Regions from separate parts of the Bradyrhizobium sp. 930_D9_N1_4 genome, predicted to be linked through region 2. Evidence: riboswitches for the same ligand, from Rfam matches in the RefSeq annotation. Region 2 holds a riboswitch; each other region holds the start of a gene.
The links. A riboswitch is a leader RNA that binds a small molecule or an ion and turns the genes downstream of it on or off. The one in region 2 is predicted to bind cobalamin.
Positions count from the first base shown of each region.

Region 1: another riboswitch for cobalamin. It lies ahead of AB7532_RS12500 (energy-coupling factor ABC transporter permease); the one in region 2 lies ahead of AB7532_RS19585 (TonB-dependent receptor plug domain-containing protein).
Region 3: another riboswitch for cobalamin. It lies ahead of AB7532_RS12520 (TonB-dependent receptor); the one in region 2 lies ahead of AB7532_RS19585 (TonB-dependent receptor plug domain-containing protein).

Region 1 is NZ_CP197236.1:2,715,449-2,726,075, reverse strand. It holds gene cobT (nicotinate-nucleotide--dimethylbenzimidazole phosphoribosyltransferase) at 1-302, opposite strand, end outside; gene cobF (precorrin-6A synthase (deacetylating)) at 313-1,074, opposite strand; gene AB7532_RS12500 (energy-coupling factor ABC transporter permease) at 1,115-1,792, opposite strand; cobalamin riboswitch at 1,829-2,044, opposite strand; gene cobA (uroporphyrinogen-III C-methyltransferase) at 2,090-2,821, opposite strand; gene AB7532_RS12490 (cobyrinate a,c-diamide synthase) at 2,818-4,128, opposite strand; gene cobM (precorrin-4 C(11)-methyltransferase) at 4,128-4,910, opposite strand; gene AB7532_RS12480 (cobalamin biosynthesis protein) at 4,907-5,275, opposite strand; gene cbiT (precorrin-6Y C5,15-methyltransferase (decarboxylating) subunit CbiT) at 5,272-6,453, opposite strand; gene AB7532_RS12470 (cobalt-precorrin-6A reductase) at 6,452-7,198, shown strand; gene cobJ (precorrin-3B C(17)-methyltransferase) at 7,174-7,908, opposite strand; gene AB7532_RS12460 (precorrin-2 C(20)-methyltransferase) at 7,905-8,636, opposite strand; gene AB7532_RS12455 (precorrin-8X methylmutase) at 8,639-9,268, opposite strand; gene cobG (precorrin-3B synthase) at 9,268-10,431, opposite strand; gene cobN (cobaltochelatase subunit CobN) at 10,428-10,627, opposite strand, start outside.
Region 2 is NZ_CP197236.1:4,154,930-4,165,556, reverse strand. It holds gene AB7532_RS19610 (TonB-dependent receptor) at 1-1,564, opposite strand, end outside; cobalamin riboswitch at 1,750-1,962, opposite strand; gene AB7532_RS19605 (hypothetical protein) at 2,124-2,300, shown strand; gene AB7532_RS19600 (hypothetical protein) at 2,520-2,732, shown strand; gene AB7532_RS19595 (hypothetical protein) at 2,825-3,082, shown strand; gene AB7532_RS19590 (hypothetical protein) at 3,253-3,474, shown strand; cobalamin riboswitch at 3,550-3,765, shown strand; gene AB7532_RS19585 (TonB-dependent receptor plug domain-containing protein) at 3,877-5,994, shown strand; gene AB7532_RS19580 (DUF6925 family protein) at 6,014-7,024, shown strand; gene AB7532_RS19575 (hypothetical protein) at 7,086-7,667, shown strand; gene ilvD (dihydroxy-acid dehydratase) at 8,134-9,858, shown strand; gene AB7532_RS19565 (tetratricopeptide repeat protein) at 9,845-10,627, shown strand, end outside.
Region 3 is NZ_CP197236.1:2,726,236-2,736,862, forward strand. It holds gene cobT (nicotinate-nucleotide--dimethylbenzimidazole phosphoribosyltransferase) at 1-591, shown strand, start outside; gene AB7532_RS12515 (histidine phosphatase family protein) at 584-1,156, opposite strand; cobalamin riboswitch at 1,229-1,430, shown strand; gene AB7532_RS12520 (TonB-dependent receptor) at 1,547-3,916, shown strand; gene AB7532_RS12525 (PepSY domain-containing protein) at 3,929-5,356, shown strand; gene hydA (dihydropyrimidinase) at 5,451-6,872, shown strand; gene AB7532_RS12535 (siderophore-interacting protein) at 6,914-7,582, opposite strand; gene AB7532_RS12540 (AraC family transcriptional regulator) at 7,821-8,645, opposite strand; gene AB7532_RS12545 (hypothetical protein) at 8,844-9,083, shown strand; gene AB7532_RS12550 (NAD-dependent succinate-semialdehyde dehydrogenase) at 9,097-10,530, shown strand.

The DNA.
Region 1 (10,627 bases), 1.4 Mb from region 2:
GCCAGCACCGAGATCGCAGCACCGCCCGAGGCGAAATTCGCCATCATCGCGATGGTCACGGCTTGCGGATAGGCCGAGACGCCCTGCGCGACGATGCCGTGATCGCCGGCAAAGACGATGATGGGCACGCGCGCGGCACGTGGCTGCTCGGTTGCTTGCAGGCCCGCGAGTTCGATCGCGAGCTGCTCGAGCCGCCCGAGCGCGCCGGCCGGTTTTGTCAGTTGCGTCTGCCGCGCGACGGCGGCGTCGCGATGATGCGCGGAAATGTCGGGACATTTCTGGGTGACCCATTCGGGGAGCATGCTGCCTCGCTTACGGCCTGCGCTTGAGAATGTAGCTGTCCATGATCCAGCCATGCCGCTCGCGCGCTTCTTGCCGCGTAGCCACGATGCGCGGACCGGTTTCGGCCAGCGCGCCGGATAGGATGATCTGATCGGGCATACCGAGATAGGCGCCCCACCAGATCTGCAAGCCCTCCGGATCGAGCGACTGAAACGCCGTGCCGCCGTCGAGCATCACTACAACGGTATCGACGCCGGCCGGCCAGCCGCCCTCACGCAGGCGGCGTCCCGTTGTGACCAAAAAGGGCTCGCCGATGTCGTTGAGCGGCAACGCATGCGCCGCACACAGCGCCTGGATCGAGGTGATGCCGGGAATGACTTCGATGTCAGGCAGGGGATTGAGCCGCCGCGCAATGCGCAGCGAGGAATCATAGAGCGAAGGATCGCCCCAGATCAGCAGCGCGACCTTGCCGTCACCTTCGAAATGATTTGCGAGATGATCTGCGATCGTCCGCGACCAGCTTGCTGCCACGGCATCGTGCCAATCGTCCACGCCCTTGCGGTAATCCGTCTCGCCGGCGTCGCGCACGGGCAGATCGAATTCGGCAATGCGTGTCTTGTCGTTGGCGAGGACGTCCGCGCAAATCGTCCGCCTGAGATCGGCGAGATCGGATTTTGCCGTGCCCTTGCGCGGGATCAGGACGAGATCGGCCGCGTTGATGGCTTGAATGGCGGCGCGCGTGAGCTGCCCGGGATCGCCGCAACCGATGCCTATCAGGGAGAGCGTGAGCATCGTGTGTGCGGGGCGACCATGACGGCCGCCCCTTGTCTCTTCAGGCCGCGTTGTGCAGGCGCGGCGTGACGAGGCCGGGCGCGGTAACACCACGCAGCGACTTCGCCAGCGCCAGCACGGCGAGATCGGCCAACGGCTCGATCACGATGACCAGCGCATAGGAGGCCGCGAAGGTCGCGATATTGACGAGATTCGTCGCGCCAAAGCCGGCGCCGTAGATCGCCCAGAACGCCACCCAGGCGATGACACCGGCCTGATACGTGGTCGAAAGCGCCAGCGCCTGGCGGTACTGCAAATCAACGTAGGCGGTGGCGCGCGGAATGATCCGCGTGGAGATCGCCTGAATCGCAAACAGCGGCACCAGCAGCGTGGTGACGTTCATGCCGAATTGCGGCAGATCGGGCGGCTCGAAGAAGATGCCCTGGAACAGCAGCCCGAATGCCAGACCGAAAGCGGCCGGTGCCGCGCCGAACAGCAGGAACAGCGTCGAGCCGAGGATGAAGTGAACCTCCGACACGCCGACCGGGAAGTGCGGCAGGATCTCGAAGAAGATGAAGACGAGGCCCGTGGTGGCGAGCGTGCGCGCCGCAAACGACGTGATGCCCTGCTCGCGCACGGTCTCGACCGCAAGCTTCAGCGCAACGCCGCCCACGGCGATGCCTGTTGCGTAACTCAAGACGAGCTTGGCGTCCGACACGAGTCCGGGTTCGATATGCATGGCTCAGATCCTTCCTGCCGTCCCACCGACGGCCTTGGCCTCAAAACGTGCAGGGCCGGTCTCCTGGCTCGCGGTTCACTGGGTTCTCCGGCCTTCCCGGGCCTTGCGGCCCAGTGGCTGATCGAAGTCCCTCACCGCTTACAGTCGCGGGGGCGGCTGGGGTTTTGGGCGGCGCAGGTCCGCCCACCCCCATTCCCGATTATGCTCCAGCGGTTTTAAGCCGCCTCAAGCACCATGCCTCTCCTGTGTGCCCCTTTCGCCAGCCGGGCGTCAAGGGCCGAAAGGCGGGCGGGACCGTCATGACGGATAATCCCCTGCCAGCGCGCCGAACAGGATCACGGCAGCGGTCGAGGCCGCCCCGCCCCGTGCAAGCTGCTCGGCCAATTCGGCAATCGTGGTGCGGAGCAGGCGCTCGTCGTCGCGCCCAAGGGATTCCGCGAACAGCGCTGGGGTCGTTGGCGCGAGACCATGCTCGATCAATTTTGCGACAAGCGCCGGAAAGGTGCGCCGGCCCATATAGACCACGGTCGTCGCTTCCGGATCGGCCAGCGCCGCCCAGTTCAGATTCTGCGGCAGCTCGCCGGTGACGTCGGCCCCGGTCACGAACTGCACCCGGCGCGAGGTATGGCGCCGGGTCAGGGGAATGCCGGCTTGCGCGGCGGCGACGCAGGCCGAGGTGACGCCGGGAATGATCTCGTAGCCGATGCCGGCTTCACGCAGCGTCTCGAGTTCCTCCTCGAGCCGGCCGAAGATTCCGGCATCACCGGACTTCAAACGCACCACGCGCACGCCTGTTGCGGCATAGTCGACCAGCAGGCGGTTGACATGGTGCTGCTTGGTCGAGGCCCGACCTGCCCGCTTCCCCACCGCGACGAGATTGGCGCCGGGCCGGGCGAGGTCGAGGATCGCGCCGGAGGCGAGATCGTCATAAAGCACGACGTCGGCCTCGCGCAGCCGCGCGGCGCCCTTGAGCGTGAGAAGCTCGGGGTCGCCGGGGCCGGCCGAGATAAAGGTGACAAGACCGCTCACCGGTCCTCCGCAATCAGATGGAAGAACGTGCCGGTGGCGTGGCCGCGGCGCGAGCCGGTTTCGGCAATGACCGCGCCCGTTGCATCGTGCACGACCGCCAGCGGCGTGTCCGGCTGGGCAAGGATGGTCGAGTAGTGGAATTCGTGGCCACGCAGGCGCGCGCCCGCCCGATGGCCCGGCATGGGGGCGGCGAGCGTGGCAAGACGATAGCCCAGATGCATGCGGCGCTTGGCAAAGCTGGTCTCCAGGCCGAGCAGGCCCGTCATCTCGTGGCTGACGCCGTCGGCATCAGTCAAAGCAGTTCCCAGCACCATATAGCCTCCGCATTCGCCGTGCACCGGCCGCGTCTCGGCGAAGGCCCGCAAAGCGTTGCGAAAGCGCGCATTGGCCGCGATCGTCCCGGCATGAAGCTCGGGATAGCCGCCGGGCAACCAGCATACATCGGCGCCGGTATCGGGGCTTTCATCGGCGAGCGGCGAAAACGTCGAGATTTCGGCGCCCGCGGCGCGCCAGGCTTCCAGCATATGAGGATAGACGAAGGAGAAAGCCGCATCGCGCGCGAGTGCAATGCGCTGCCCGGGCGGCGTCACGTTGAGGCCGTTCGCGGCGGGTTGCGGCGACCAGTTGGCGGCCGATCGCAGCACCGCATCGAGGTCGACATGCTCGGCGACGAAGCGCGCAGCCTCGTCGATCAGTTTTCCGATCTCCGCCTGCTCCTCGGCCTGCACGAGGCCAAGATGCCGCTTCGGCAGGCTGATCTCGGCATGGCGCGGCAGCGCGCCGAACACCGCGATGCCGGCATCGTTGAGGGCACGGCGCACGAGATCTTCATGGCGGGGACTGGCGACGCGGTTGAGCACGACGCCCGCAAGGCGCACGCCGGGACGATAGTCGCGAAGGCCTGCGGCGATTGCGGCTGCCGTCTGCGCCTGTCCGGACGGGTCGATCACCAGCACCACCGGCCAGCCCAGCATCTCCGCGATGTCAGCGGTCGCGCCGGTGCCGGAGACACCGCGCGCGGCGACACCGTCGAACAGGCCCATCGACCCTTCCGCGAGCACGACATCGGCATCCGCACCGCGGCTGACGAGATGAGCGATCGCCTCGCGGTCCATCGCCCAGCTTTCGAGATTGACGGACGCGCGCCCCGTGGCAGCGGCATGGAACGCAGGATCGATATAGTCGGGCCCGCTCTTGAAGCACTGCACGTTCAATCCGCGATTGCGCCAGGCGCGCGCCAGCGCCAGCGTCAGCGTGGTCTTGCCGACGCCCGAAGCAGGTGCGGAGATGACGAGGCCTGCCGCCATCAAGACGCCTCCGGAAAGCGCGGCTCGGCGCCGACGGGCCGATAGCGGCGGTCGTAGTCGGCAGCGTAGAGGCGGCTCTCGTCGAAATCCGCTGTCCCCAGCGTCTTGCCGACCAGGATGATTGCGGTGCGCTCCATCTCGACACCCACGGCCGCATCGAGCGTTGCGAGTGTAGCACGGACGATGCGCTGATCCGGCCAGCTCGCGCGCCAGACGATGGCGACCGGGCAGCTTTCGCCATAATGCGGCGTCAGCTCGGCGACGACCTTGTCGAGCAGATGGATCGAGAGATGGATCGCGAGCACCGCGCCGGTGGCTGCGAAAGCGGCGAGCGTCTCGCCTTCGGGCATCGCACTGGCGCGGCCCGGCGTGCGTGTCAGCACCACGGACTGGGCAAGGCCGGGCAATGTGAGTTCGGCTTCCAGCGCGGCCGCAGCCGCCGAGAAAGAGGGAACGCCCGGCGTGACCGTGGTGGGAATGCCGAGCGCCCGCAGGCGGCGGAGCTGCTCGCCCATCGCCGACCAGATCGCGAGGTCGCCGGAATGCAGCCGCGCGACATCCTTGCCGTCTGCATGCGCAGCGACGATCTCCGCGACGATCTCGTCGAGCGACAGCGGCGCCGTGTTGACGATGCGCGCGCCGGGCGGGCAATGCGCCAGCACGCCCGCAGGAACAAGCGAACCGGCATAGAGGCAGACCGGACAGGTCGCGATCAGGTCGCGCCCGCGCAACGTCAGCAAATCGGGTGCGCCCGGTCCGGCACCGATGAAATGCACCGTCATGCGCCGTCTCCCTCCGCGATCGCGGCGGTCGCGGTGCGATCCTGCGAGACCGCGCGCGTCGCGATCAATCGTGCGTGGGGACCAGCGGCAGCGAGCGCAGCAGCTTCGGCGACTGATCCGGTGCCGAATTTCTCCGCGACGCGCTCTGATTGCGTCGGCGTATCGATGCCGGCCAGGATGTCGGCGGAAACAGCCTTGATCGGCACACCGCATTCTCGCGCGAGTTGCTTCAGCACTTCTGCATCAGCCTTGTCGCTGACGGTCGCCACCGCTGCAAGGCCCGCGGGGCCGCCGACCGCCAATAGCGCCTCGCGCAGCGAAGCTAGTGTGACATCCTTCTTGAATCCGAGCCCGGCGACCTTCATCGGACCGCACTCCATTGCACAACCGGCCGCGCGGCCTCCCATGACCTGTAGCGGCCAAGCGGGGCGGCATGTGCGATCTCGACCCGCATCAGGTCGCCGCCATGGCGCTGATGCAGCTCGCCGAGCAGCGCCTCTGTCTCCAGCGTTACCGAATGCGCAACCAGCCGCGCACCCGGCACCAACCGCGACCAGATCGCATCGAACATTGCGCTGTCGAGACCACCGCCGATGAAGACGGCATCCGGCGCGTCCAGCCCGGTGAGCGATTCCGGCGCCTGCCCTGTAACAGCGATAATCCGATGCGCCAATCCAAACGCCGCGGCGTTGTTGCGAATGTTCGCGGCGCGATCCTCACGCGCCTCGACAGCGATTGCGGACCCACCGCACAGTGCCCACTCGACCGAGATCGAGCCGGAGCCGGAGCCGATATCCCAAAGCCGCTCGCCGGCCCGCGGCGCCAGCGCCGAGAGCGCAAGCGCCCGCACCGGCCGCTTGGTGATCTGGCCGTCGTGGATGAAGAGATCGTCCGACAGGCCGGAGCTGCGGGAGATACCCTGCCCACCCTTCGCCTCGATCGCGATGGCGATCAGGTTTCCAGCGCGATCGCCCGCAAAATTGTCTGCGCGATGCTCCGCGATACTTTCCCGCGGCCCGCCTAGCGCGGCGAGAGTCCGGAACGCCGACGCGCCCCACCCGCGCCCGCTCAGCCATGCCGCGAGATCACCGGCCGCCTTCGCGTCGCGCACGAGGCAAATGATGCGTGCACCATTTGCCAGATGCGGCACGAGACGCTCGAACGGCGCGGCGTGCAGGCCGAGACAAGCAACATTTTCCAGGCGCCAGCCCAACCGCGCGGCAGCAAGCGAAAATGTCGACGGCGCCGAATGCGCGATCCACTCGCCCGCGTCGAGCTTCTCGGCGAGGCCAGCGCCGGCTCCGTGCCAGAACGGATCGCCGGAGGCGAGCACTGCCGTCAGCCGGCCGCGGCGGCTCAGCACGACCTCTGCGTCGAACGGCACCGGCCACGGACGGCCACGCCCAGTCACGCCGGCGAGCGCGAGATGCCGTTCACCGCCAAAGACGGTTTCGGCGGCGTCGAGCGCCTTTCGGCTTGCTTCCGACAGCCCGGCAAGGCCATCTTCGCCGATACCGATGATGGTCAGCCAGGGATCAGCCATAATGCGCGCCCTTATTCTGGGCGGAATTGCCGATGCGAGCCAGCTTGCGGCGGAGATCGCGCGCGCACGCATCGACGCTGTCTATTCCTATGGCGGCCGCACCCGTACGCCCGCCGATCAGCCGCTGCCGATCCGTATCGGCGGCTTTGGTGGCGTGCGCGGGCTTGCCGACTACATCCGACGTGAAAACATCACGCATGTGATCGACGCGACGCATCCTTTCGCGGCCGAGATGAGCGGCAACGCGGTCGAAGCGTGCGCGGAGACCGGTACGCCGCTCATTGCGCTCGAACGCTTGCCATGGACCAGAGTGCCCGGAGACAACTGGATCAAAGTCGCTGATGTCAACGCGGCGGCTGCCGTGCTCCCCGAGCCGCCGACGAACATTTTTCTCGCGATCGGCCGCCAGCACATCGCGCCATTCGCGACCAGGCCTGAGCATGCCTACACGCTGCGTTTCGTCGATCCGCCGGAGGCGCCCCTGCCCTTCACCGCCGACATGATCGTGTCGCGCGGGCCGTTCACGATCGAGGGCGAGCTGGAAATGCTGCGCGGGCGCGGCATCACCTGCATCGTCGCGCGCAACTCCGGCGGCGACGGCGCGCGCGCCAAGATCGACGCCGCACGCATGCTCGGCCTGCCCGTCATCATGATCTCGCGACCGCAACTGCCCGAACGGTTGCGGGTCGAGAGTATGGCCGAGATCATGCAGTGGCTCGGTCATTCGACCCGCCTCGGCGCATAGACCCAGCGGCCAACGCGGCGCGTCTGCGAATTGCCGACGATGACAAGCGTGCGCATGTCAGCCATCTCGGGAGTCGCCTCGTTCAGCGTGACGGTCTCGATTGTCTCGTCATCGGCACTGACCGCGCGCGCGAAGATCACGAGCCGCTCGCCGCAGCCGGCCTCTTTCAACACGGCAAGTGTGCGGCCAAACCCTTCCGGCCGGCTTGCCGAACGGGGATTGTACATCGCAATCGAAAAGTCGGCCTCGGCGGCGAGACGCAGGCGCTTTTCGATCACGGCCCAGGGCTTGAGATTGTCCGAGAGATTGATCGCGCAGAAGTCATGGCCGAGCGGTGCGCCTGCGCGCGCAGCCGCCGCCAGCATCGCGGTGATGCCCGGCAGCACGCGGATCGGCAGCTCCTGATATTGCGGCGCCTGTTCGAGCGCCTCGAACACGGCCGAGGCCATCGCGAACACGCCGGGATCTCCGGACGAAACGACGACGACCTGCCCGCCCTCCGCCGCAAGCCGCAAGGCCTGGCTCGCGCGCTGCAACTCTTCGCGATTGTCCGACGGATGCAGCGTGAGCCCGGCGCGCGGCGGCACGCGCGCGACATAGGGCGCATAACCCAAAATATCGGTCGCGGACGCAAGCGCAGCGGAGACCTCGGGCGTCACCAGCGCATCGTTGCCGGGCCCGAGGCCCGCGATGGTCAGCGTGCCCGTCATTCGGCGGCGTCCGGAAGCCGTCCCTTGCCGTGTACGAGCACGATCGCAAAGTAAGGACAATCGGCGCCATCGATCTCGGCCAGCCGCGCTACGCGCTCGCCCGGCATCGTGCCGCGCTCGACCAGCCAGGCGTCGTCAAGCCGGCCGGCAGAGGCGAGCGCGCGGCGCACCTTTGCGAGGTTGCGGCCGGTCTTCATGATCACGAGCGCATCGGAATCGCGCATGTGCCGTTCGAGCTCGGCTTCGGGAAGCGTGCCCATCAGCACCGTCGTCACGTCGTCGCCGAGTGCGATCGGCTGGCCGACCCCGTTCCAGCAGCCGACCATGCCGGGAATGCCCGCGATCACCTCGATCTCGACGCGGCCTTGCAGGCGCGTGTGCAGATGCATGAACGAGCCGTAGAAATAGGGATCGCCCTCGCAGAGCACGACGACGTCGACCGCACGCGCCAGCCGCGCCAGCCGCTCGGCCCACTCGTCATGAAAGCCGGCGAGCAGCTGCACGTACTCGGCGCTGTCGAAGGCAATCTCCGTCGTCACGGGATATTCCATGGCGTATTCGGTGACGTCGGCGGCCAGCATGCCCTCGACGATGCGCCGCGCCTGGCCGGGCCGGCCCTTCTTGCGGAAAAAAGCCACGTGCTTCGCGCCGCGGACCGTGCGATCCGCGCGCACGCTCATGAGATCGGGATCGCCGGGGCCGAGACCGCAGCAGATGATGCGTCCCATGGCTACTCGCTCCGGCTCGCCAGCGCGTTCACGGCGGCGACCGTAATCGCGGAGCCGCCGAGGCGGCCCTCGACCGTCAACGCCGGCACCGGCGCATCGGCCATCAACGCGGCCTTGGATTCGGCAGCGCCGACGAAACCGACGGGACAGCCGATGATCGCCGCTGGCCGGGGACAGCTTTGGTCCTCCAGCATGTTGAGGAGGTGAAACAGCGCGGTCGGCGCATTGCCGATCGCGACGATCGCACCATCGAGATGCGGCCGCCACAGCTCCAGCGCGGCCGCCGAGCGCGTGTTGCGCATGGATTGCGCCAGCGCGGGAACCGTTTCGTCGCCGAGCGTGCAGATCACGGCGTTGGCCGCAGGCAATCTCGCGCGCGTAATGCCTTCGGAGACCATGCGGGCATCGCACAGGATCGGCGCGCCCTTCTGCAACGCTGCGCGCGCGGCGGTCACCATGCCCTCAGTGAAACGGATATGCGCCTCCAGCCCCACCATGCCGGCGGCGTGGATCATCCGCACCACCACCTGCTCCTCGTCCGGCGAAAAGCGCACAAGATCAGCCTCGGCCCGGATGGTCGCAAAGGACTGCCGGTAGATCGCAGCGCCATCGGTCTCGTAAGCGTGCGGCATCAGTGTCCTCCGACCAGGATGGAGGGATCGCTGACGATGTCGGCACCGTTCAGTCCGCGCAGGGCCGGCTCGTCGCGGGTCGAGCCGCCGCGGACGAGGTCGAAGCCCATGCTGGTCGCAACCAGTGTCACGGAGGATGCACCAGACCGGGCGCAGCCTTTGGCGCAACCGGACACATGAAGCCGCGTGTCGAGGGCGATGCGCGGCGCGAGCGCTGCCGCCAGCGCGCGGGTGTCGGCATGCGCCTCGCGGCAGCGCGGCGCGCCGCTGCAGGCAATGACGCGCAGCGCCGGATCGTAGGGCTCGGTGATGAGCCCCGCTCCAGTCGGCATCTCGCGTTTGCCCTCGCTGAGCACCATCCGCCATGGCGTCATGCGCAGCGCATGACCGCAGCCGGAGAATTGATGCAGCGTCGTATGCAGCATCTGGCCGAACGCGACGCCGACCAGGGCGCCATGCGGATAATGCCCGGGCCGCGACGCCGCCATCACGGGCGCAGGCTCGGTCTCGTCGCGCAATCCGTCGGGCAATGCGGCACCGGCTGTGATATGGGCCGCCATGCGCCCCCGCCCATCCTTGGCGCCGCCAGATGCCATGAACCAGTCTGCGAGTGCGAGCGCGGTGCTCACGACCTCTCCGCGCGCAACGGAGCGACCGAGCCTTGCGCCGTCGGCCCGCACCAGGAGCCGGCCGCCGCGATCTCGCTCAATGCGGACATCGGCGGAATCGCCGGCGAGCACACGCGACTTGCCGTCGTCGATGGCAAAGCCGAATTTGGTGGGGAGATCGAGCGCGCTGTCGGCTAGTGCTTCCTCAAGCTCCGCCGCAAGCGCTTGCGTCTCGTCATTGGGATTCCAGAACGGCGTCACCAGAATGTTGCGTCGGGCTTCGATATCGGAGTCGGGGTCGAGCAGCCGCAGCAACGCAAGTCCATCGAGCAGCCGGCGATGGCCCTGTTCGCTCACGCCCCTGATCTGGAGGTTGGCGCGGCTGGTCACATCGATCAGACCGTTGCCGTAGCGTTCGGCGAGTTCGGCAAGGCCGGCGACCTGTGCGGCATCAAGACGGCCGCCGAACGGGCGGACGCGAACCACGAGCCCGTCGCCCGATTGCATCGGGCGCAGCGCACCGGGACACCAGCCCTTGACCAGAGATGCGCTCATGACTCCTCCCGCAGCGCAGCCGCGATCGAATTGCGACGCGTTCGCCAGAGCGAGGCCTCGTGCAGGCGTGTGAAGCACGTCTCCATCGCGGCGAGAGCCGCCGGGTTATCGCGTCCCATGAAGGCGCGAACGTCGTCATTTCCGAGCGTCGCATCGTAATAGAGATCGAACAGATGCGGCGGCACGGCGTTCGCCA
Region 2 (10,627 bases):
CGAACCGGATGCCGCCGATCAGCGCGAAGGTCGAGGTCAGCTTGAGCCTGTCCTCGAGCGACAGCGAGGCGGTGTTGAGATGGGTGTAGATCTTCTCGTCGCTGCGCGGGCCGTAGAGCCCACGGTCCGGATTAAGGAGATCGACGTAGTCCGAGGAGAACAGCGTATCCTGCGAGACGTTGAACTGCGAGCTGCTCGCCATGACGGTGGCGACGAAGCGGTTGTCCATGCCGCCGAGGTTGGAATTGACGGTGAGGTCGGTGATGTTGCCGTAGAGCCGCTGGGCGTGATCCAGCGCCAGGCGTTCGCGATAGATGCTCTGCGCGCCGGCGAAATTCCCGACGGTCTGGTCGAACGACGTGATCTCGTTGTTGAACCAGTGCCGATGGGCGTCATAGCCGTAGACCTGGCTCTTCAGCGAGATGCTGTTGGTGATGTCCCATTGAAAGCCGCTGCGCAGCCAGAGCTCGCTGGCGCCGCTGTGATTGTCGAGCACGTTGTAGTTTGTGGTCAGTGTGCGCGCGTCCACGGTGACCGGGACCCGCGTGCCGCCGCCGAGGTAGTAGTTGCTCCACTGGCCCGAGACGACGCCTGTTGTCGGGACGATGCCGGGCGCGTTCGCCGGCACCAGCGGCGTGCCCCAGTAGAAACGGTCCTTGTCCTGCTTGTATTCGGCCGCGCCCCAGATCTTCAGGCTGTCGCTGACGCGGTAGTTCAACTGGCCCGAGACGTTGCTCAGTTTCGAATAGGTGTCGTCGATGAAGCCCTGGTTGTTGAAATGGCTGATGTCGAAGCGGTAGTCGAGGCCATTGATCAGCGTGCTGCCGCCCGATCCGTAACCGGCGCGATAGCCGTTGAAGGAATCCCAGGAGGTGAAGGCCTCGTTGACGATTGGTCCGGTGTGCGGCGCCTTGTTCACGTAGTTGATCGCGCCGCCGGTGGCGCCGAGGCCCGCCACCAGGGAGTCCGGGCCCTTGATGATCTCGACCTGTTGCAGATTGGCGGTGTCCATCGGACGGCCGGTCATGGTGGACGGCCCGATCGGAATGCCGTTGTAGAGCGTGGTGAGCTGGTCGCCGGCAAAGCCGCGCATCGAGAAGATCGCCGGCGCGCCGGGCGCATCGCCGCCGGTCACGCCGACGGCGGCTTTGGCGACGTCGGTCGTCGTCCGGATGCCCAGATCCTGCATCCTCTGCTGGCCGATCACCTCGACGGTCGCCGGCGTTTCCCGTGCGGTGATCCCGAGCCGGGAGCCGACGTCGGTCACGGCGGCCGTGTTGAGCGGCGTTTGCACCGGGGCATTCGACACTTGGGTTGCCGGGGCAACGGGGACGGCGCGATTGCGTCCTGCGGCGCGGCGTGCCGTCCGCGACCTCTGACTGCCAGGGCTGACGGCGGGTGCCGGTCTTGGTGCGGCCGGTGAGACGATCACCGGTCCGACCTCCTGTGAGGCGCCGCGTGCGGCCGTCTGCGCCACCGCCACGGAAGACAGGGATGTCGAGAGCAGCAAGGCGAGCAGGGCGGGTCCGGTACGCCGGAGCTGGCCCGTTAGTCCCCGAGAGATGCCCGTACGAACACGCGAAGATTCCGGCGCAATGCCGGACCCGAAATGAAGATTTTGCACAACAACGCTCTGCGGCGACGCAAACAAACCGTCACCGCGGTTGCCTTAGCAGACTGCCTTCGCCCCTGGCGGCAGATGCACCGGCTACTCTTCCACACCGGGGCACCCCGCCCAATGCGTTCGCGCGTGACTCATGGCTGGCAGCAGGTTTCCTGGCTCGCGGGTCATCGCCTCCGACCACCTTCCCAGAGGCCCAAGCGGGGCTCCAGTGGTTCGTTTGGTCGTCGGCTATCCGCCTACAGTTGCGGGGGCAGCCGCGGAATTGCCCACCGACGTGGACGCACCGCATTCCCTTCGAAAGAGCCCTTGCGGGCACTACCGCTGACAAAACTGACATCCGGTTGGAGGCGCGTCAATATCCGCCCCGTGCGGCGGCACACCATTGTCGTCCAGTGTGTCTTTCCGAACAAAAACGATTCTACTCCATAACGATGTTCGCCGTGACCTATTTCGCGGGCTTAGGTTACGTGTCCTTGAGGCGTTTGATGGGGACACGCCGATGACAGAACTTGAGGACAGGCTGGAGCGGTTCGAGACGCTCACCGCCGAGTGCGAGCTGATTGCCAAGCTCGCCACCGACAGCACCAAGCGCGAGTTTTACCTGAAGCTTTCGGAGCAGTACCGCCAGCTCGCGCTGGACATGCGGCAGGCGATCGCGACAAGGGCTGCGGCCTGAGGCACCGCACCGGTCGTGGCACGACGCGCAGCATCCGCGTCGTTGCGAGACGCCGCGCGACTGCAATCCGTTCTTAATGATTGACGCGCATCCTTGTGCAGAGCGGAGAGTCGCGCATTGCAATTGCTGCATTGCGATTCCCGGCGATGGGAATGCCCGGGGCAAGGTTGCCATGCAACATTCCCCGCAGAAAATTGCTCTGCCGATGGTTGATATCCCATGCGCTTCCTTGCGGTCATCGTGTTTGCGCTTTTGACGGCGGCCTGCAACCCGGAGCCGGACATCACCGGCTCGACGCCGGTCTGTGCGATGCGCACCTACACCTCCTACAATCCCCGCGACCTGAACCAGTGCGTTGCCGCCTGCAAGGCGTGCGACCGTGGCAACACCGTCACCTGTTCCACGTCCTGCTCCCTCAAGGGCGCGCACTGAACTTCCGATCGGCGGCCGCCGGTGTCGTGGCACCGGAACGATTCACATGGGTTAATCATTGAAGGGGCGGGCAGGACGAGGAGTCCTATGGAATGGGTATGCTCGATCCCGGTCGGTTCCTGGTGTCATGCTCGCATTGCGAGGCGTGGCCGATGGCGGCCAACGTCAAGCGATCGAGCTGGTCGGCATCCCCGCACGAAGTCCGCTTCGTCTGCCCCCGTTGCCGCCACGAGGAGACCGCCATTGTTTCTGCTTCCGGACAGCTGATGCCGATCAAGCGCGTCGAAATCCCGCCGCGCGACGTCGCCGCGGCCTGGGCTCAGGCCCAGCGGCCAAGAGGCCGTGCGTAGCTCGGCCGTCTTAGGCGACAAGAGGCCGGGCGTAGCCTGGCCGTCTCAAGATTGAAGAGCATAGCGTCCGTCTCTGGGGTCAAAGAGCACGGGCGCGACGCGATCCATTTTTGGAACCCGGCCGGCCGCCAGACGTTTCCGCCCGACATCAATGCATCGAGGCCGTGCGAATGATCAGCGAACACTTCGACACCCGCACACGGATCAACATGAAGCTGGCGCTGGATCGGATCTGCCGCAATCGACCCAGCGGCGAGGACCATGGCTTCCGCAGATCGGTGGCCGAAAACATCATTCGCTGCGCGCTCACGGGCCGCACCGGCATCGGCCAGCTCGTCGACGCCGGCGAGCGGGTGATGATCAGGACTGGCGCGGAGCGCGAGCCGGCCTGATTGCACCAGCTCAATTCTCGGTGCGGTGCTTTGACCGTCATGCAACAGGCCGATTGACTCTCCGCTCGAACGACTCGTAAATTGGTTCCCGACGGTTCTCCCTCGGGAGATCAAAAGGGAACGTTGTGCAGGATTGTCCCAACGCCGGGATTTTCCCAATGCAGCGGCTGCCCCCGCAACTGTAAGCGGTGAATCTTTTCGTCATATGCCACTGGGAATCTCGGTCCTGGGAAGGCGACGTAGAGGTAACGACCCGCGAGCCAGGAGACCTGCCGTCAGCCGTGGTCACACGCGAAGATGTCGGTCGGGGAGTACAGACATTAGCTTCACCGGAGCAAGCAAGCGCTCCGTGGAACCTCGTTCGCTGTGACGTGCCACTGACGTCATACCGAGGTTACAATTGTGTCCCGTATTGTCTTTGCCGCCAGGCGCGTGAGCGCCGGTCTCTTCGTGTCTGTCTCCTTCTATTCGCTCGATCTCTCCATCGCCTTCGCGCAGCAATCGGCATCGCCCAATCTGCTGCCGCCCGTCGAGATCGCGCTCACCGAGCGGCCGGCCAAGCCGCAAGTTACGCGGCGCAAGCCTGACAAGCCCGAGCAGCGGCGTCTCGCGCGAGCGCCGAAACAAGAGGCGCCGCCGCCGACGCCTCCTGTTGCCGGAGTGTCCGCCGCCAATTTGTTTCCGACGGTCGTCGTCAGTCCCACGGGCGTCGTCACCCCGAGCAATCTGGTTGCGAACTCGGTGACAGTCCTGACCGCCAGAGACCTGGAGCGCGATCAGCGCCGGACCGCATCCGATGCACTGAGCGCCGTTCCCGGTCTCAACCTCGTCCAGACCGGCGGGCCGGGTGGACAGACGTCGATCTTCATGCGCGGAACGAACTCGAACCACACCAAGGTCCTGATCGACGGCATTGACGTCAGCGATTCCAGCAACCCGAACCGCTCGTTCGATTTCGGCCAGCTGCTCACCTCCGACATTCAGCAGATCGAAGTCCTGCGCGGTCCGCAGAGCGGTCTCTACGGCGCAGACGCGCTGGGTGGTGTGATCTCCATCGTGACGAAGAAGGGCGACGGTCCCGCGCGCGTGACCGGCTCGATCGAAGGCGGCTCGTTCGGGACACTCAACCAGACGGCAGGCCTGAGCGGTTCGCAGGACCATTTCAACTATGCCTTCAACGTCGCGCATTTCCACGCGAACGACGTGCCGGTGACGCCGGTCGAATTGCTGCCGCCGGGGCAGAAGGCGATCGGCAACAACTACGACAACATGACCTATTCGACGAAGCTTGGCGTCGATGTCAGCGAAAACCTGACGTTCAACGGTGTGGCGCGCTACACCGATGCCACCTTACGCTTCACTGGAGACACGTTCGATCCCGTGACATTTGCGAGCTTTCCCGCAGCCGCGCAAAGCACCCAGACGGTGCACCAGCTGTTCACGCGCGGGGAGGCGGTCTGGTCCGCTCTCGACGGCCGGATGAAGAGCTATTTCGGCGTCAACTACACCAATCACTGGAATTCCAGCATCTCGCCCGGCGACGCGATGCCAACCACCACCACCGGCGATCGCGTCAAATACGACTGGCACACCACGACCCGGCTCGCGCCCGACAACAACGTCATCATCGGCGCCGAGCACGAGACGGAGACGCTGCAAACGGCGACGGTCTCCGCGCAGAACGTCAACAAGGCCGGCTATATGGAGCTGCAGTCCCAGTTCCGGGAGCGCGTCTTCTTCACGGCCAACGTTCGGCAGGACGACAACGAGCGGTTCGGAGAGCATCCGACCTTTCGCCTGGCGTCCGCTGTGATCGCGCCGGTCACGGACACGAAGTTCAAGGGCAGCTACGGCACCGCGTTCAAGGCGCCGACGCTCAACCAGCTTTACGTCAGCTTTCCTGCTTTCTTCTTCTTCGCAAATCCGAACCTGAGACCCGAGGAAAGCGTCGGATACGACGCCGGGTTCGAGCAGCCCTTGTTTGGCAATCGTGTTCGCTTCGGGTCGACTTACTTCCGTAACAACATCACGGACCTGATCCAGAGCACATTCGATCCCCTGACATTCACGAGCACCAACACCAATATCGGCAAGGCGATCACGGAGGGCACGGAGAGCTTCGTCGCGGCCGCAATCACCGACCGGCTTCGTGTTCGTGCCGATTACACCTTTACCCGGGCCGTCGATGCGACGGCAGGACTGGAGCTGCTGAGGCGTCCGAAGGAGAAGTGGAGCGCAAACCTGATCTGGAATCCAATCGATCCGCTGACGCTCTCCGCAACCGTCTTGCACGTCGGCAGTTTCGTCGACGGAAACCGTGACTTCAGCATTCCACGTCTGCTGGCTCCGGCCTACACCGTCGTCAATCTGGCGGCCGAATATCTGGCCACCGACCAGATCAAGGTGTTTGGCCGGATCGATAATGTCGCCAACGTGCATTATCAGAATCCGACGGGCTTTCTGCAGCCGGGACTTGGCGTCTATGGCGGCATTCGCCTGGCGAACTACGACGTCAGATAGCGGGAAAGACAGAAGCCACATGACGACGGCCGATCCGCTCATGGACTTGCTTGCAAGCCAGCTTGCCGATGCCGAAGCCGGCTGGAGCGTCGGCTCGTTCGGGGCGATCGCCGAGTTCACGCGTGAGCCCGGCGAGGACCTCGACATGGAGCGGTCCCGCGAGCGGATCAGCATCGTGACGGAGAAGGGTGGGATACGCATCGTCTCCCATCCGGATCTGCACCTGATTGCATCGGAATCGCCGACCACTGAAAGCTGGAGCCATCGCGTCGCGCTGTGTCTGCCGCAACAGGCCGGCGCCATGAGCGGGCGCAAGGTGCTGACGGACATCGGTCCGGACCGCGAGGCGCTGCGCAGCCGGGATCGAAGCGGCATCCTGTTCGATCTTGGCCTTGGAACGTCGCAGATCGACGCCTGCATCCGGGTCGGCGACGCGGACGTCGTCGCCGCACTCAGAAGCCGCGCCGGACAATCCGTCTTCGCAGCCGAAAGTGATGCCATGCCGATCATCCTCGCGGCCAATCCGCATCGCGTCTTCGTCAGCAAGTTGGGGCGGGCCGAAGTGTTCCAGCCGATCCCGACGCCGGGTGGCAAGAGCCCCGATGGTCCGCACACCCATGTCCTGCCAAAGCTGCTTGCGCATGGCCGCACGCATGCAGCAACGGAGCCGCTGCCGGACGGCTGGATTCCTTGCGCGCATCTTTACCCGGCCCATCCGCTGCGCGATCAGCTCGGCCGCAAGCGCGTCTTTCGGCCGGACCGTCACGCAGCCTTTCAGGCGATGCTGGAACGTTACGGAGTGCCGGAGCTCACGGCATTCAAACGAAATGTCGTCGCAGCCGTGACGGCCGGTGAGGGGCCTGCGACGGCGACGCTTCCGTCGGACCGTGCGGCGCGCGCCACCGTTCGGGTCGCCTTGCGGCAATTGGCTGAACTGGAACGGCGGGCGCCGGCGCTCGCTGCCTGGCTTGCTGCGTACGACCGGCGCGATCCGACCGATGCCGATGATCCCATGGAGGGCCTTCACTGAAGTCAACGGTGCTGCCGCGTTCCAACAAGATGTGCTATCAATCCTGCAAGGAGATCGTTCAATGACTGTCACTATCCTGCCGCCTCACGCCGACGGTTTTCGCCTTCAACCGGTGGCACAGCGCCTTGCGCCGATGTTCGGCTTTGCGCTGCTGACGGTGTCATGCGCGCTCGCGAGTTTTGCGTTCGCCTGCGCCACGCCGTTCGCGGCTTTCGCGGTCGTCGCCGCCGCGATGATGCAACTGCGCCCGGCGCTGCTCGTCGTCACTGGCGCCTGGCTCGTCAACCAGATCATCGGTTTCGGCGTGCTGCATTATCCCGTCGACGGCAGCACCATCGCCTGGGGTTTTATCATCGGCGCCGCTGCGCTGGTTGCGACCGCCGTTTCGTCCTCGGTGCTCCGTGCGCTGCCGCAGGGCCGCACGCCGCTGATGCTGGCGATCGCGCTCGTCGCCGCCTACGCGGCCTATGAGCTCGCGCTGCTTGCCGCCACGCCGTTCCTCGGCGGAGAGGGCGCCTTCACCGCCGCCATCGTGACGCGCATCGGATTGACCAGCGCGGCATGGCTCGCCGGCCTCGTCGCCGCCTGCGAGATCGTCCGTCTGGTTGACCCGTTCGGGCGCAAGGGTGCGATGTCGGCCTGAGGCCTTGTCCCTGTAGCCCGAACGGAGCGCAGCGAAATCCGGGCTACGCAGCAAACGCGCTGTCATTGTGTGACGTGCTGCGTGCGGCTCGCGCCGCAGGATGAGTGAGGCAATTGCAGCGACTCACGTGCGTCGCCTCGTGGCCGTCACGAAAACGGGTGCGCCTGCTTTTCCATGAAATCTAAAGTTGTGGAGGGCTTTCTCTGCGGCGGTATCGCGGTAGCCTTACCCGTGTCTTCCCGGTAACGATTGTGCTGCCTCTGCAACACTCACTGTGGATTTAACCCTTATCTCAGTGCGTTCGCATCAACGCCGCTATTTAGCCACACCTGAACATGAATAAAATCGCTCTAAAGTTCGAGGGCAGCGGCGTACCCGCGACGGGGACGGGAAATCCCAAGGTCGATTCAAATCTTGGGTCTGATTTTCCGGGTCTGACAAGGGTTCACCAAGGAAACTGGTCGCGATGGACGCGAAGACCAACATCAAGCAGAGGCTGCCGAGCCGTCACGTGACGGAAGGCCCTGCGCGCGCGCCGCACCGGTCCTACTTCTACGCCATGGGCCTGACCACCCAGCAGATCCACCAGCCCTTCGTCGGCGTCGCCTCGTGCTGGAACGAGGCCGCTCCCTGCAACATTTCGCTGATGCGCCAGGCGCAGGCGGTGAAGAAGGGCGTCGCGTCGGCCGGCGGCACACCCCGCGAATTCTGCACCATCACCGTCACCGACGGCATCGCCATGGGCCATGACGGCATGCGCTCGTCGCTGCCGTCGCGCGAATGCATCGCCGACTCCGTCGAGTTGACCGTGCGCGGTCATGCCTACGACGCCCTCGTCGGCCTGGCCGGCTGCGACAAGTCGCTGCCGGGCATGATGATGGCGATGGTCCGTCTCAACGTCCCCTCGATCTTCATCTATGGCGGCTCGATCCTGCCCGGCACTTTCCGCGGGCAGCAGGTCACCGTGCAGGACATGTTCGAGGCGGTCGGCAAGCACTCGGTCGGCGCCATGTCGGACGAGGACCTCGACGAAATCGAGCGCGTGGCGTGCCCCTCGGCGGGCGCCTGCGGCGCGCAGTTCACCGCCAACACCATGGCGACTGTGTCCGAGGCGATCGGGCTGGCGCTGCCTTACTCGGCTGGCGCACCGGCGCCCTACGAGATCCGCGATGCCTTCTGCACGACCGCGGGCGAGAAGGTCATGGACCTGATCGCCCAGAACATCCGGCCGCGCGACATCGTTACCCTCAAGGCGCTGGAGAATGCCGCCGCCGTGGTCGCCGCGTCCGGCGGCTCGACCAATGCTGCACTGCACCTGCCGGCGATCGCGCATGAGTGCGGCATCAAGTTCGACCTGTTCGACGTCGCCGCAATCTTCAAAAAGACACCATATGTCGCGGATTTGAAGCCGGGCGGCCGTTATGTCGCCAAAGACATGTTTGAAGTAGGTGGCATACCGCTTCTGATGAAGACGCTGCTCGACAACGGATTTCTCCACGGCGACTGCATTACGGTCACCGGTCGAACGATCGCCGAAAACCTCAAAAGCGTGAAATGGAATCCGCACCAGGACGTGGTGCACCCGGCAGACAAACCCATCACCGTCACGGGCGGTGTGGTCGGTCTGAAGGGCAATCTGGCGCCAGAAGGTGCGATCGTGAAAGTCGCGGGAATGTCCAACCTCAGGTTTACCGGTCCGGCCAGGTGCTTCGACCGCGAGGAGGATGCTTTCGAGGCGGTCCAGCAGCGCACCTACAAGGAAGGCGAAGTCATCGTGATCCGCTACGAGGGGCCCAAGGGCGGTCCCGGCATGCGGGAAATGCTCCAGACCACCGCGGCGCTGACCGGCCAGGGCATGGGCGGCAAGATCGCGCTCATCACCGACGGCCGCTTCTCCGGCGCCACCCGCGGCTTCTGCATCGGCCATGTCGGGCCGGAAGCCGCCATCGGCGGCCCGATCGGGCTGCTCGAGGACGGCGACATCATCGAGATCGACGCGGTCGCCGGTACCCTTAACGTAAAATTGAGCGACCAGGAGCTTGCCCAGCGCAAGACCAAATGGACCGCTCGCGCGACTAACCACACGACGGGCGCGCTCTGGAAATATGCTCAGCAGGTTGGACCCGCGGTCGGGGGGGCAGTGACCCATCCGGGCGGCGCGCACGAGAAACAGTGCTATGCGGACATCTAGGCGTACAATCGTTGCGTTTGTGTTGGGGGCCAGTGCGCTGGCCGCGCCGGCGTTCGCCTTCGACGGTGCGCCGGTCAAGGACTCAACCATCCCGGTCGTGACCACCTTGCCGGGCGCCGTCGGCGCCGTGCGCAGCAAGGTCGCGCCGGTGACCGCGCCCCAGGAAACCTCGCTCAGCGCCCTGCAATATGCCGCCGAGGGCGGCCATCCCGGCGCCCAGTTCAAGCTCGGCCGCATGTATGCCAATGGCGACGGCGTCGCCCAGGACGATTTGCGCGCGTTCGAATATTTCAGCCGGATCGCCAACGCGCATGCCGAGGACAGCCCGTCGGCGCCGCAGGCGCAGGTCGTGGCCAACGCCTTCGTCGCGCTCGGCCGCTACTACCTCAGCGGCATCCCGAACTCGAAGATCAAGGCCGATTCGGACCGGGCGCGGGAGATGTTCTCCTATGCCGCCTCCTATTTCGGCAATGCCGACGCCCAGTACGATCTCGCCCGGCTGTACCTGAAGACGCCGGACGCCTCGCGCGAGGATTTCCGCTATGGCGCCCGCTGGCTCGGCCTTGCCGCCCAGAAGGGCCAGCACGAGGCGCAGGCGCTGCTCGGCCAGATGCTGTTCAACGGCGACCGCCTGCCGCGGCAGGCCGCCCGTGGCCTGATGTGGCTGACGCTGGCGCGTGACAGTGCCGGCACCGAAGAGACCTGGATCAAGGAAAGCTACAACCGCGCTTTCTCCAAGGCCTCCGACGACGATCGCGCCATGTGCCTG
Region 3 (10,627 bases), 1.4 Mb from region 2:
CAGCGCGCGGTTGTGCGCGCCGAAGCTGGCAAGCCTGATCTGCTGATCTTCGGCGAGATGGGCATCGGCAACACCACGACGTCGGCGGCCGTTGCGGCAAGCCTGCTTGGCCTCAGCGCCGAGGAGATCGCGGGCAGCGGCACCGGTGTCGATGCGGCCGGCCGCGCGCACAAGGCGCGCGTGATCGATGCCGCGATTGCGCGGCATGGCGTTGCGGGCGCTGCGCCCGAAAACATCCTGTGCGCCGTCGGCGGTCTCGAGATTGCGGCGATCTGCGGCGCCATCATTGCGGCCGCGCAGCGCCGCATTCCGGTATTGATCGACGGCTTCATCGTGTCGGTGGCGGCACTTGCGGCCGCGCGGCTCAATCCGTCGTGCCAGCCGTTCCTGTTGCCGTCGCATCAATCGGCGGAGCAGGGGCATCGCCTGGTGCTGCGTGCTTTGAACGTGCAGCCGCTGATCAGCCTCGATCTCAGGCTTGGCGAGGGATCCGGCGCCGCCATCGCGCTGCCGCTGGTGAGGCTCGCGTGCAGCCTTCACAACGGCATGGCGACCTTTGCGCAGGCCAACGTGCCCGACAGAGCTAGCTGATCCGCTGATTGACCGAGACGACGCGCCAGCCGTTCGCGAGCCGGTCGACCCGGGTCAGCGACAATGGATCGATCACGAAGCGCAGGGCGGCTTGCGGCGTGAGATCCAGCGCGATGCAGAGCGCGGCGCGGATGGTGCCGGAATGCACGACCAGCGTTGCGGAGCCGGCGCCGATCCGCGACAGACCCATCCGCACGCGGGCAACCTGGTCCTCAAAGCTCTCGCCGCCCGGCGGCCGCCCGTGTGCCGGATCACTCCAGAATCGCGCATAGGCCTCGCCACCGGTCGCGGCGAGCTCGTCATGCTTCCGGCCGGTCCAGTCGCCGAAGTTTTGCTCGCTGAATTCGGGCACCAATTCGGGTTCGAGCCCCAGCGCTCGCGCCGTCTCGAACGTGCGCCGCGACGGGCTGGCATAACTCGCAGCCTCTCGCGGCACGCGCTTGCGCAATGCCTCCAGATGCACGCGATCGCCGAGATCGGCCGGCGCGTCGGCGGCGTGGATGGTCCCTTTGACGCCGTCGACGGGCGCATGCCGTACCAGCCAGAGGAAGGTCTCGCCTTCCATGCTCATCTCCAAGGAAGTTGGTTGTTGTGGCCATAACGCCGCAGCTTGCACATTGACTCTGTCCTGATCGTAATCCTAGATGGTTTGGACGGTTTCCTCGCGAGGGGATGAAAAGGGAATGCGGTGCGAGGACGTTGTCCCCAATGCCGCGGCTGCCCCCGCAACTGTAAGCGGCGAATCTTGCGTCACGAGCCACTGGGTATCTCGGTCCCGGGAAGGCGACGCAAGGTCACGACCCGCGAGCCAGGAGACCTGCCGTCAGCCGTGGTCACACGCGAAGATGTCGGTCGGGGAGTACAGACATTTGGTGTCATCGGAGGCGCGATAAGCCGAAGATGGGACCTTGGTTCGCTGTGACGTGCCACTGACGTCATACCGAGGTCCAAGACCGTGTCTTCCATTCGTATTGTACGACCGCGAAAATTCCTGCTCGCGTCCGCCGCACTCACGTCATTTGTTGCGGCCGACATGCCTGCTGCCTTCGCGCAGCAGGCCCGCGATGCCCTGCCGCCTGTCGAAGTGTCACCCGCCCAGTCCCGCAAGCAGGCGAAGCCAGCCGGCCGGGAGGCGCAGAACGCCCGCCGTGCGTCATCGCGCAGGTCCGCGACTGCGGTGGCAGCGCCGAAGCCTGCCGTGCCCGGCACCTCAGTGCAGACGCAAGCGGCGACGCCGCTGAACAGCAATGCGGTTGCCGAAAGCGCCTCGCGCCTCGGCCTGACCGTGCGGGAGACACCCGCGACAGTCGAGGTGATCTCGGCCGAGACCATGCGCGAGCAGGGCTATCGCACCGTGTCCGAGGTTGCGGCCGGCGCGGTCGGCGTCACCTCCGGCGACAATCCGGCCGAGCCCGCGACGTTCTCGATGCGCGGCTTCACCAACAGCCAGATCAACACGCTGTATAACGGCATCAAGATCGGACCGCAGAACATGACCTCGCGGATCACGGACACCGCCAATCTCGAAGCCGTTGAGTTTCTGAAGGGTCCGGCTTCGCTGATGTCGGGCGAGGGTGCTGCCGGCGGCGCGATCAATTTCGTCACCAAGGCGCCGCATACCGGAGCCATCAGGAACGAGGCCGATTTTTCCTGGGACTCGCTGAATTCGTTCCGCGCCCATTACGGCTCGGGCGGCAGCACCAATGTGCAGGGGCTCGATTACCGCTTCGACATCAGCCGGTCCTCGCTGAACGGCTTTGCCGACGACACCAATACCAAGACGCTGGATGTCTCCGGCCAGCTCAACTACCGCATCTCCGACAGTCTCAAGATCTGGGGCGCGATCGAGTACCGCGAAGACCGCTCCAAGGCTTATTGGGGCGCGCCGCTGGTGCCGGTCGCCTTCAGCGGCTCGCATGCGACCACGGGCATCGTCTCCGGCAATTACGTCTCGAACTACAACGGAACCAATCTCGGTGCCGTCACCATCGACGACCGCACCTTCAACACCAACTACAACGTCCTCGACAATCGCAACGTTGCCCAGGAAGTGTGGCTGCGCGGCGGCTTCGAGCTGAAGCTGGCGCCTGACCTGACGCTGAAGAGCCAGGCCTATGGCTATGGCGCCGAGCGCACCTGGTTCAACAACGAAGTCGAGGCGTTCAATTCCGGTACGAACCTGGTGGATCGCGAGCGCTTCTATGTTGCGCACAGCCAGCGCCTCGTCGGCAACATCACCGATTTGATCTGGGACGCGAACATCGCCGGCTTCGACAATCGCCTGGTCACCACGCTGTCGTCGAGCTATCTCGACTTCGTCAGGCCCGGTGCTGCGAACTTCCCCGGTGACTCCGTTTCGCTGGTCGATCCCAATCGCGGATTCTACGGCCTGCTCACGACGCAGCAGCAGACTGCGCGCATCGACAACGAGGCGCTGTCGTTCGAGGACCGGTTGAGGCTGACGCGCAGCTTTTCGCTGATCGGTGGTTTGCGCGTCGAGCATATCGGCCTCGATCGCAATTCGACCGATAAGAATGGACTGGAAAAGGCCGGCTTTCCGTACACCAAGGACTGGGCACCGGTGACGGGCCGCATCGGCTACACCTGGGAAGCCGTGCCCGGCCTGACCTTCTTCAGCCAGTATGCGACCGGTGCGGACGTCGCGGCCAACAACATCTTCCTGCTTGGTCCGACCCAGAACCTGGACCTGACCACCGCGCGCACCTACGAGACCGGCGTCAAGCATCTGTTCTGGGGCAATCGGGCGGAGTGGTCGTTCTCGGCCTACGACATCGTGCGCAAGAACGTCTATGCGGCAGCCGGCGGCCAGACGCTCAACATTGCAGGGCGGCAGGAGTCCAAGGGCGTCGAGCTTGCCGCGTCGGTCCGCCCGATCGAGCCGCTGCGGCTGTGGGGCAACATCGCCTATGTCGATGCGCGCTATGCCGATTACAATTTCGCCGGCGGCTCGTTCTCCGGCAACACGCCGCCGAACGTACCGCGCATCGTCGCCAATGCCGGTGCGTCCTACCGGTTCTTCACGCCCTGGCCGGTGGAGCTCGGCATCACCGGCCGCCATGTCGGCGACCGCTACAACACCGACGCCAATGTCGTGACGATGAAGGCCTACACCGTCGCCGACGTCTATGCCTTCGTCGATATCCCCAGGACGGTATTCAATGCGGTCGACCAAGCCCGCCTGACCTTCCGGGTGCGCAACATCGCCGACAAGCGCTATGCCATCTGGGGCGATCCGTTTTATCCCGATCAGATCCTGCTCGGCGCGCCCCGCACCTACGAGCTATCGGCCGCGTTCAAATGGTAGGAAGCTGACGATATGATGGGCGCGATCGTCCTGCTGCACCGCTGGCTCGGGATCGCGTTCTGCCTGCTGTTCGCGATGTGGTTCGCGACCGGGATCGTGATGCACTTCGTTCCGTTTCCGTCATTGACGGAAGCTGAGCGTTTTGCGGGGCTTTCCCCGGTCTCTCTTGCCGAGGCGAAGATCACGGTTGCTGACGCCGTGCGGGCGAGCGGGATCGCGGACGCAACGCGCGTTCGTCTGGTCCAGCGCGGTGACGGACTGGTCTATACCGTGTCAGGGCCATCGCGGGTCGGCGCGGTCCGCGCCTTCGACGGACAGGACACGTCGGTGACGTCTGCCGACGTCGCACTCGCGATCGCGCGGGAGCACAGCCGTCAGCGCGGCCTCGACGCTGCGCGAGCCGCGATCATCGCGCGTTCGGATTATGACCAATGGAGCGTGCCGAACGGGTTTGATCGCCATCGCCCCTTGTTTCGCGTCGCGCTTGGCGATGCGGCCGGGACGGAGGTTTATGTCTCGTCACGCACCGGTGAGGTCGTTCTGGATACCACGCGAAGCGAACGCGGCTGGAACCTCGCCGGCAGCGTCTTGCACTGGATCTATCCGACGGTTCTGAGGAGCAATTGGGCACTGTGGGATCGCGTCGTCTGGACGCTGTCGCTGCTGGCCTCGATTGCCGCCTTGCTGGGGGCGACGCTTGGGATCTTGCGGATCAAAATGCGAGGGCGTGGGGTGGCAACGCCCTATCGCGGCTGGCATGCGCTGCATCACGTCATCGGTCTTGTCGCAACCGTCTTCGTGCTGACCTGGATTTTCAGCGGCTGGCTGTCGATGGATCACGGCCGGCTGTTTTCGCGCGGGCAGTTGACCGCCGCCGAGGCCGGCGTGGTGAATGCGGCGCCGGATTGGGCGACGGCCCCATGGCGTGATCGCCAATCGATATCGCCATCGGCCCGGGAGATCGAGTGGTTCGCCTTCGACGGCAATGTCTACCGACGCGATCGGGTCGCTCTCGGTTCCCAGACATTGATCACGGCAGGGGATGCGTCCCGCGACGGGCCAGCGGGATTTTTGGGCACGCGCGATGTTCAGAACCTGACGGCGCGCCTTGCCACGGACTGCGGCCGACCATCCGCTCTCGCCGATCATGACGACTATCCCGCGCGGTCCACCGTGTTGGGTGCGCCCGTCTACCGCTCCCGCTGCGGCGACCTCTGGTTCGACCTCGACGGCGCCGACGGCAGCGTGTTGCAAAGGCTCGATGCCTCGCGGCGGGCCTATCGATGGTTCTACAGCGCGCTGCACACGCTGGACTTTCCAATCCTCATGGACCATCCGACACTACGCGATAGCCTCGTCGTCGGACTCTGCACGCTCGGGCTGGTGTTCTCCGTCACGGGAATTGTCATCGGGTGGCGACGGCTTCGCCTGTCTCTCTGACGGTCCGTGCGATTGAGCCGGGGCGGGGACGCCGAAACGCATATCGGGGAGGCTTGCGGAGAGAGGCAAATTTTCCAAACATGGGTGGTCAAGCATGGAGACCCCTGTGACGCAGCTCGATCTCGCCATTCGCGGCGGCACCATCGTGACGGCCAGTGACCAGTTTCGCGCCGATATCGGCATTCGCGACGGCCGCATCGTCAGCATTGCCGATCGCATCGAGGGCGCGGCGCGCGAGATCGACGCGACGGGGCTGCTGGCGCTGCCGGGCGGGATTGACAGCCACGTCCATATCTCGCAGGCCTCCGGCCCCGACGTGGTGATGGCAGATGATTTTGCCTCGGCGACGCGCTCGGCCGCGGCCGGCGGCAACACCATGGTGCTGCCCTTCGCGCTCCAGGAGAAGGGCACCTCGCTGCGCACCTGCGTCGAGAACTACCGCAAGCTCGCGGAGGGCGAGTGCTACATCGACACCGCCTTCCACCTCATCATCTCCGACCCGACCGCGGTCGTGCTCGGACAGGAGTTGCCGGCCCTCGTCAAGGACGGCTACACCTCGTTCAAGGTGTTCATGACCTATGACGACCTCGTGCTCAGCGACAAGCAACTGCTCGAAGTATTCGACGTCGCACGCCGCGAGGAAGCGCTGGTGATGGTTCATTGCGAGGGCTATGACGCCATCCGCTTCCTCACCACCAAGCTCGAGCGCGAAGGCCACATCGCGCCCTATTATCACGGCGTCTCGCGGCCGCAGGCGGTCGAGCGCGAGGCAACGCATCGCGCCATCAGCCATGCCGAGGTGATCGGCGTTCCCATCATGATCGTGCACGTCTCCGGGCGCGAGGCGATGGAGCAGGTGCGCTGGGCGCAGCAGCGCGGCTTGCCGGTGCACGCCGAGACCTGCCCGCAATATATCACGCTGACTGCCGACGACATGAAGGGCCTGAACATGGACATCACGGGCGCGAAATATGTCTGCTCGCCGCCGCCGCGCGATGCCGAGAGCCAGCAGGCGATCTGGGAGGGCATCACGACAGGCGTGTTCCAGACCTTCTCGTCCGACCACTGTCCGTTCCGTTACGACGATCCCAAAGGCAAGCTGACGCCGAACTCCCGTACCTCGTTCCGCTGGGTGCCGAACGGCATCCCCGGCGTCGAGACGCGGCTGCCGATCCTGTTCTCGGAAGGCGTCTCGAAAGGACGCATCAGCTTGCAGAAATTCGTCGAGCTGACCGCCACCAACCATGCGCGCATCTACGGCCTCTATCCGCGCAAGGGCTCGATCGGAATCGGCTTCGACGCAGATATCGCGCTGTGGGATCCGAAGCTGAGCAGGACGATTCAGCAGGCCGATCTGCATCACGGCGCGGATTATACGCCGTGGGAGGGCTTTGACGTCACGGGCTGGCCGGTCACCACCATCGCGCGGGGGCGGGTGGTGTACGAGCAGGGCAAGATCGTCGGCGACAAGGGCGCGGGCGAAGTGCTGAGCCGCGGCAAGTCGAGCCTGGTGTGATCGCTTGCAGATGTGAGCGCGACACCTTGTCCTGACGAGGCTTAATCGAGTCCGGTCTTGCCCGGCGCCCAATACGCTTTTGCCTTGATCCGCGATGACGCAACGCCGGCAGCTTTCAACGCGCGGCTGATACGCTGGATCGAGGATGCTTTGCCTGTCAGAACAAGCCGCGCTCCGTTTGCAGCAAGGCGCAGCAATTCCGCTTCGATGGTCGCGAGATGGGCATCGTTGGCGCTGCGCGCCATCAATCGCACCTGTCCGAGGTTGACGGCATTCAGCGCGTGCTGTGACTCCTCGACATCGGTGGCTTCGTACACGTGGAGGGCACCACCGGCCTGCAAATTGCCGCGGAGAGCTGCAGCAAGGCCGAACGAGGTCTCGTCGCCGAACACGACGACAGGCGCCTCGAAGCCCGCGAGATCGAGGGATCGGCGTGGACCGAAGAACTGGCAGGTGTCGCCTTCGCGCAAACCCCTCACCCAGCGGCTGCCGGGGCCGTCGCCATGCGAGAAGGCGAGCAGTCGCGTGCTGCCTTTGCGCGTGTCCCACGACATCGGCGTGTAGGTGCGTGCACTCAGGCCCGCGCCCATCGCGACCTGAATCTTCTGGCCGGCGGTCCACGCAACGTCCTTGAGGGCATCGCCTTCAAGCTCGATGAGCCGAAGGTGCGGCGAGAGTGTCTCGACGGCGGCGACACGCGCAGGGCGCATCAGCCATCGCAGCAACATTCGTGTGACTTTGCCTTGCGGAGCATGCGTTGGTTCGGACGTTTGCAGGGCTTGGCCGGACTCGTTCAAGGCGTTGCTCCCAGATGATCAAGACTTGGTCGTGAGTTCGTTGCCATGGCCGGGATCAACATGCGCTCCCGAGGCCGTGCTTTCGAGCCTGCTTACGAAATCGCTTCTCCGTCCGCATTCCGCGGACGCGACAATCGATTGCGATTTCCGGTCACTGTGCGGCGATGCGGCGCTCGGCGAGATATCGCGCCGGCGGCTTGCCCAGCGCCTTGCGGAACATGGTGACGAAGGCGCTCGCGCCCTCATAACCGAGATCGAGCGCGACGGCTTGCACGGAAGAGCCCTGATCGAGGCGCTGTAGCGCGATCAGGATGTGGAGCTGCTGGCGCCAGCGGCCGAAGCTCATGCCGGTCTCGCGTTGCAGGATGCGGGTGAGGGTGCGCGGCGCAACGGCGATGCGACGGCCCCAATCGTCGATGGTCGCGCGATCGGAGGGATTTTCCATCATCGCACTTGCGATCCTGCGCAGCCGGACATCGGCCGGCATGGGAAAGCGCAGATCCTCGACGGGTGCGACCGAGAGCTGGTCGAGCAATACCGTCGCGATCCTGCCGTCGGCGCCGTCGATATCGTACATCACGGGCATGTGGGTGGCGTGCAACAGGAGGCTGGCCAGCAGGGGCGAGATCGACATCGCGCAGCATTGCCGCGGCAGCGTCTGGGCCGCGCCCGGTTCGACGAACAGGCAACACATCTCGACATCGCCGGCGACGCTCACGCTGTGCGGGACATGGCCGGGAATCCACACCGCACAGCGTGGCGGTACGATCCAGACGCCGTGTCCGGCCTCCAGCCTGACGATGCCGCGCAGGGTCAGGACCAACTCGTCCTTGCGATGCGTGTGCATCGCCAGCTCCATGCCCTTCGTGACCATGTGGCCGCCGAACGCGGCGAGGGCGCGCGGCACGGTCTCGGGGTCGAAGTCCCCGAGATCGTCAGGGAGAACATGGTCGTCGTTGAGTCGGAAGAAGGGCATGGTGATCGATGATCGGTCCGGATGCGATGGGCTGAGTGCAGGTCATATCTGGCCTGCGATTGCGAGTTTCAACGCAAACGGCCCCAATCTCGATCGGTTCTAACAAACGCGCTTCCGCGGTTTTCCGCGCAGCCTGTCGGACGACGCGTTTGTGCCGCCGGAGGAGGACTCCACGAACTCTTTCGCAGCGACGGCTGCTTGAGCCAGATCGTTCGACTGCTCGCGAGGATTGTCATTGATCTCACGCTCAATGTAGAGGCGACCATGCGAAGGCTGCCGACGGCCAATACCAACATCCCCGTGATCGTGGCGGCCGGAAGATCAGCGGTGCACTGCTGCGGCATCATTGATCCCTTTTCGGCGACCGCCTTTCGGTGTAGCTCTGCGCCCACTTATGAGGCGGCGGGCGGCAGTCCTGCCCGTGACGAAATCATGTGAGGAGACACCAGGGATGTACCCGAAAGTTCAAATGTTCATTGCCGGCGAGTGGACCGACGGCACGTCCGGCAAGTCGGAGGACATCCTCAATCCCGCCACCGGCCAGCCGATCGGCAAGACCCCGCACGCCGCGCGCGCGGACCTCGACCGTGCGCTGGAGGCCGCCAAGGCCGGTTTTGAGGTCTGGCGCAAGACCTCGCCGTTCGACCGCTACAAGCTGATGCGCAAGGCCGCCGACATCATCCGCTCGCGCGCCGCCGAGATCGCGCCGGTGATGACCATGGAGCAGGGCAAGCCGGTGGTGGAAGCGCAGGGCGAGACCATGCTGGCCGGCGATCTGATCGACTGGTTCGCCGAGGAAGCCCGCCGCGCCTATGGCCGCATCGTGCCGCCCAGGATGGGTAACGTGACCCAGCTCGTGATCAAGGAGCCGGTCGGCCCGGTCGCGGCGTTCACACCCTGGAATTTCCCGATCAACCAGGCCGTGCGCAAGATCTCGGCCGCGCTTGCCGCCGGCTGCTCGATCATCGTCAAGGGTCCGGAAGAAACGCCTGCGAGCTGCATGGAGCTGGTGCGTGCCTATGCTGACGCGGGCATTCCGGCCGGCGTCGTCCAACTGGTGTTCGGCGTGCCGTCGGACGTGTCGGAATATCTCATTCCGCACCCGATCATCCGCAAGATCAGCTTCACGGGCTCGACTGCGGTCGGCAAGCATCTGGCCGCGCTCGCGGGCCTGCACATGAAGCGCGTCACCATGGAGCTCGGCGGCCATGCGCCGGCGATCGTGTTCGCGGATGCTGACCTCGACAACGCCGCCAAGATTTTGTCGACCAACAAGTTCCGCAACGCCGGTCAGGTCTGCGTGTCGCCGACGCGTTTCCTGGTGCATGAAAGCGTCTACCAGCCGTTCGTCGAGAAGTTCGTCGCGGCGGCCAAGAGCCTCAAGGTCGGCAGCGGTCTCGACAAGGACACCCGCATGGGTCCGCTGGCGAACCCACGCCGCGTCGACGCCATGGAAGGTCTGGTCTCCGACGCCGTGCAGCGCGGCGCCAAGGTGCAGGCCGGCGGCAAGCGCATCGGCAATGAAGGCTTCTTCTTCGAGCCGACCGTGATCACCGACGTGCCGCGCGACGCCCGCATCATGAACGAGGAGCCGTTCGGACCGCTGGCGCCGATCACGTCGTTCCGCAGCTATGACGAGGTGGTGGCCGAGGCCAACCGTCTGCCTTATGGGCTTGCGGCCTACGCCTACACCACCTCGACCAAGACGATGCAGGCGATCGGGGCCGACATCGAGAGCGGCATGGTCTCGATCAACCATCACGGCCTCGCGTTGCCGGAAGTGCCGTTCGGCGGCACCAAGGATTCCGGCTACGGCTCCGAAGGCGGCCTCGAGGCCATCGAAGGGTATCTCAACACGAAGTTCGTGACCCAGGCGAGCTCGTAACGTCGCCTTGTAGGGTGGGTTAGCCGCACGGCGTAACCCACCATCTCTCTTCTTGCGCGGAGAGCAAAGAGGTGGGCTACGCCTTCGGCTAACCCTA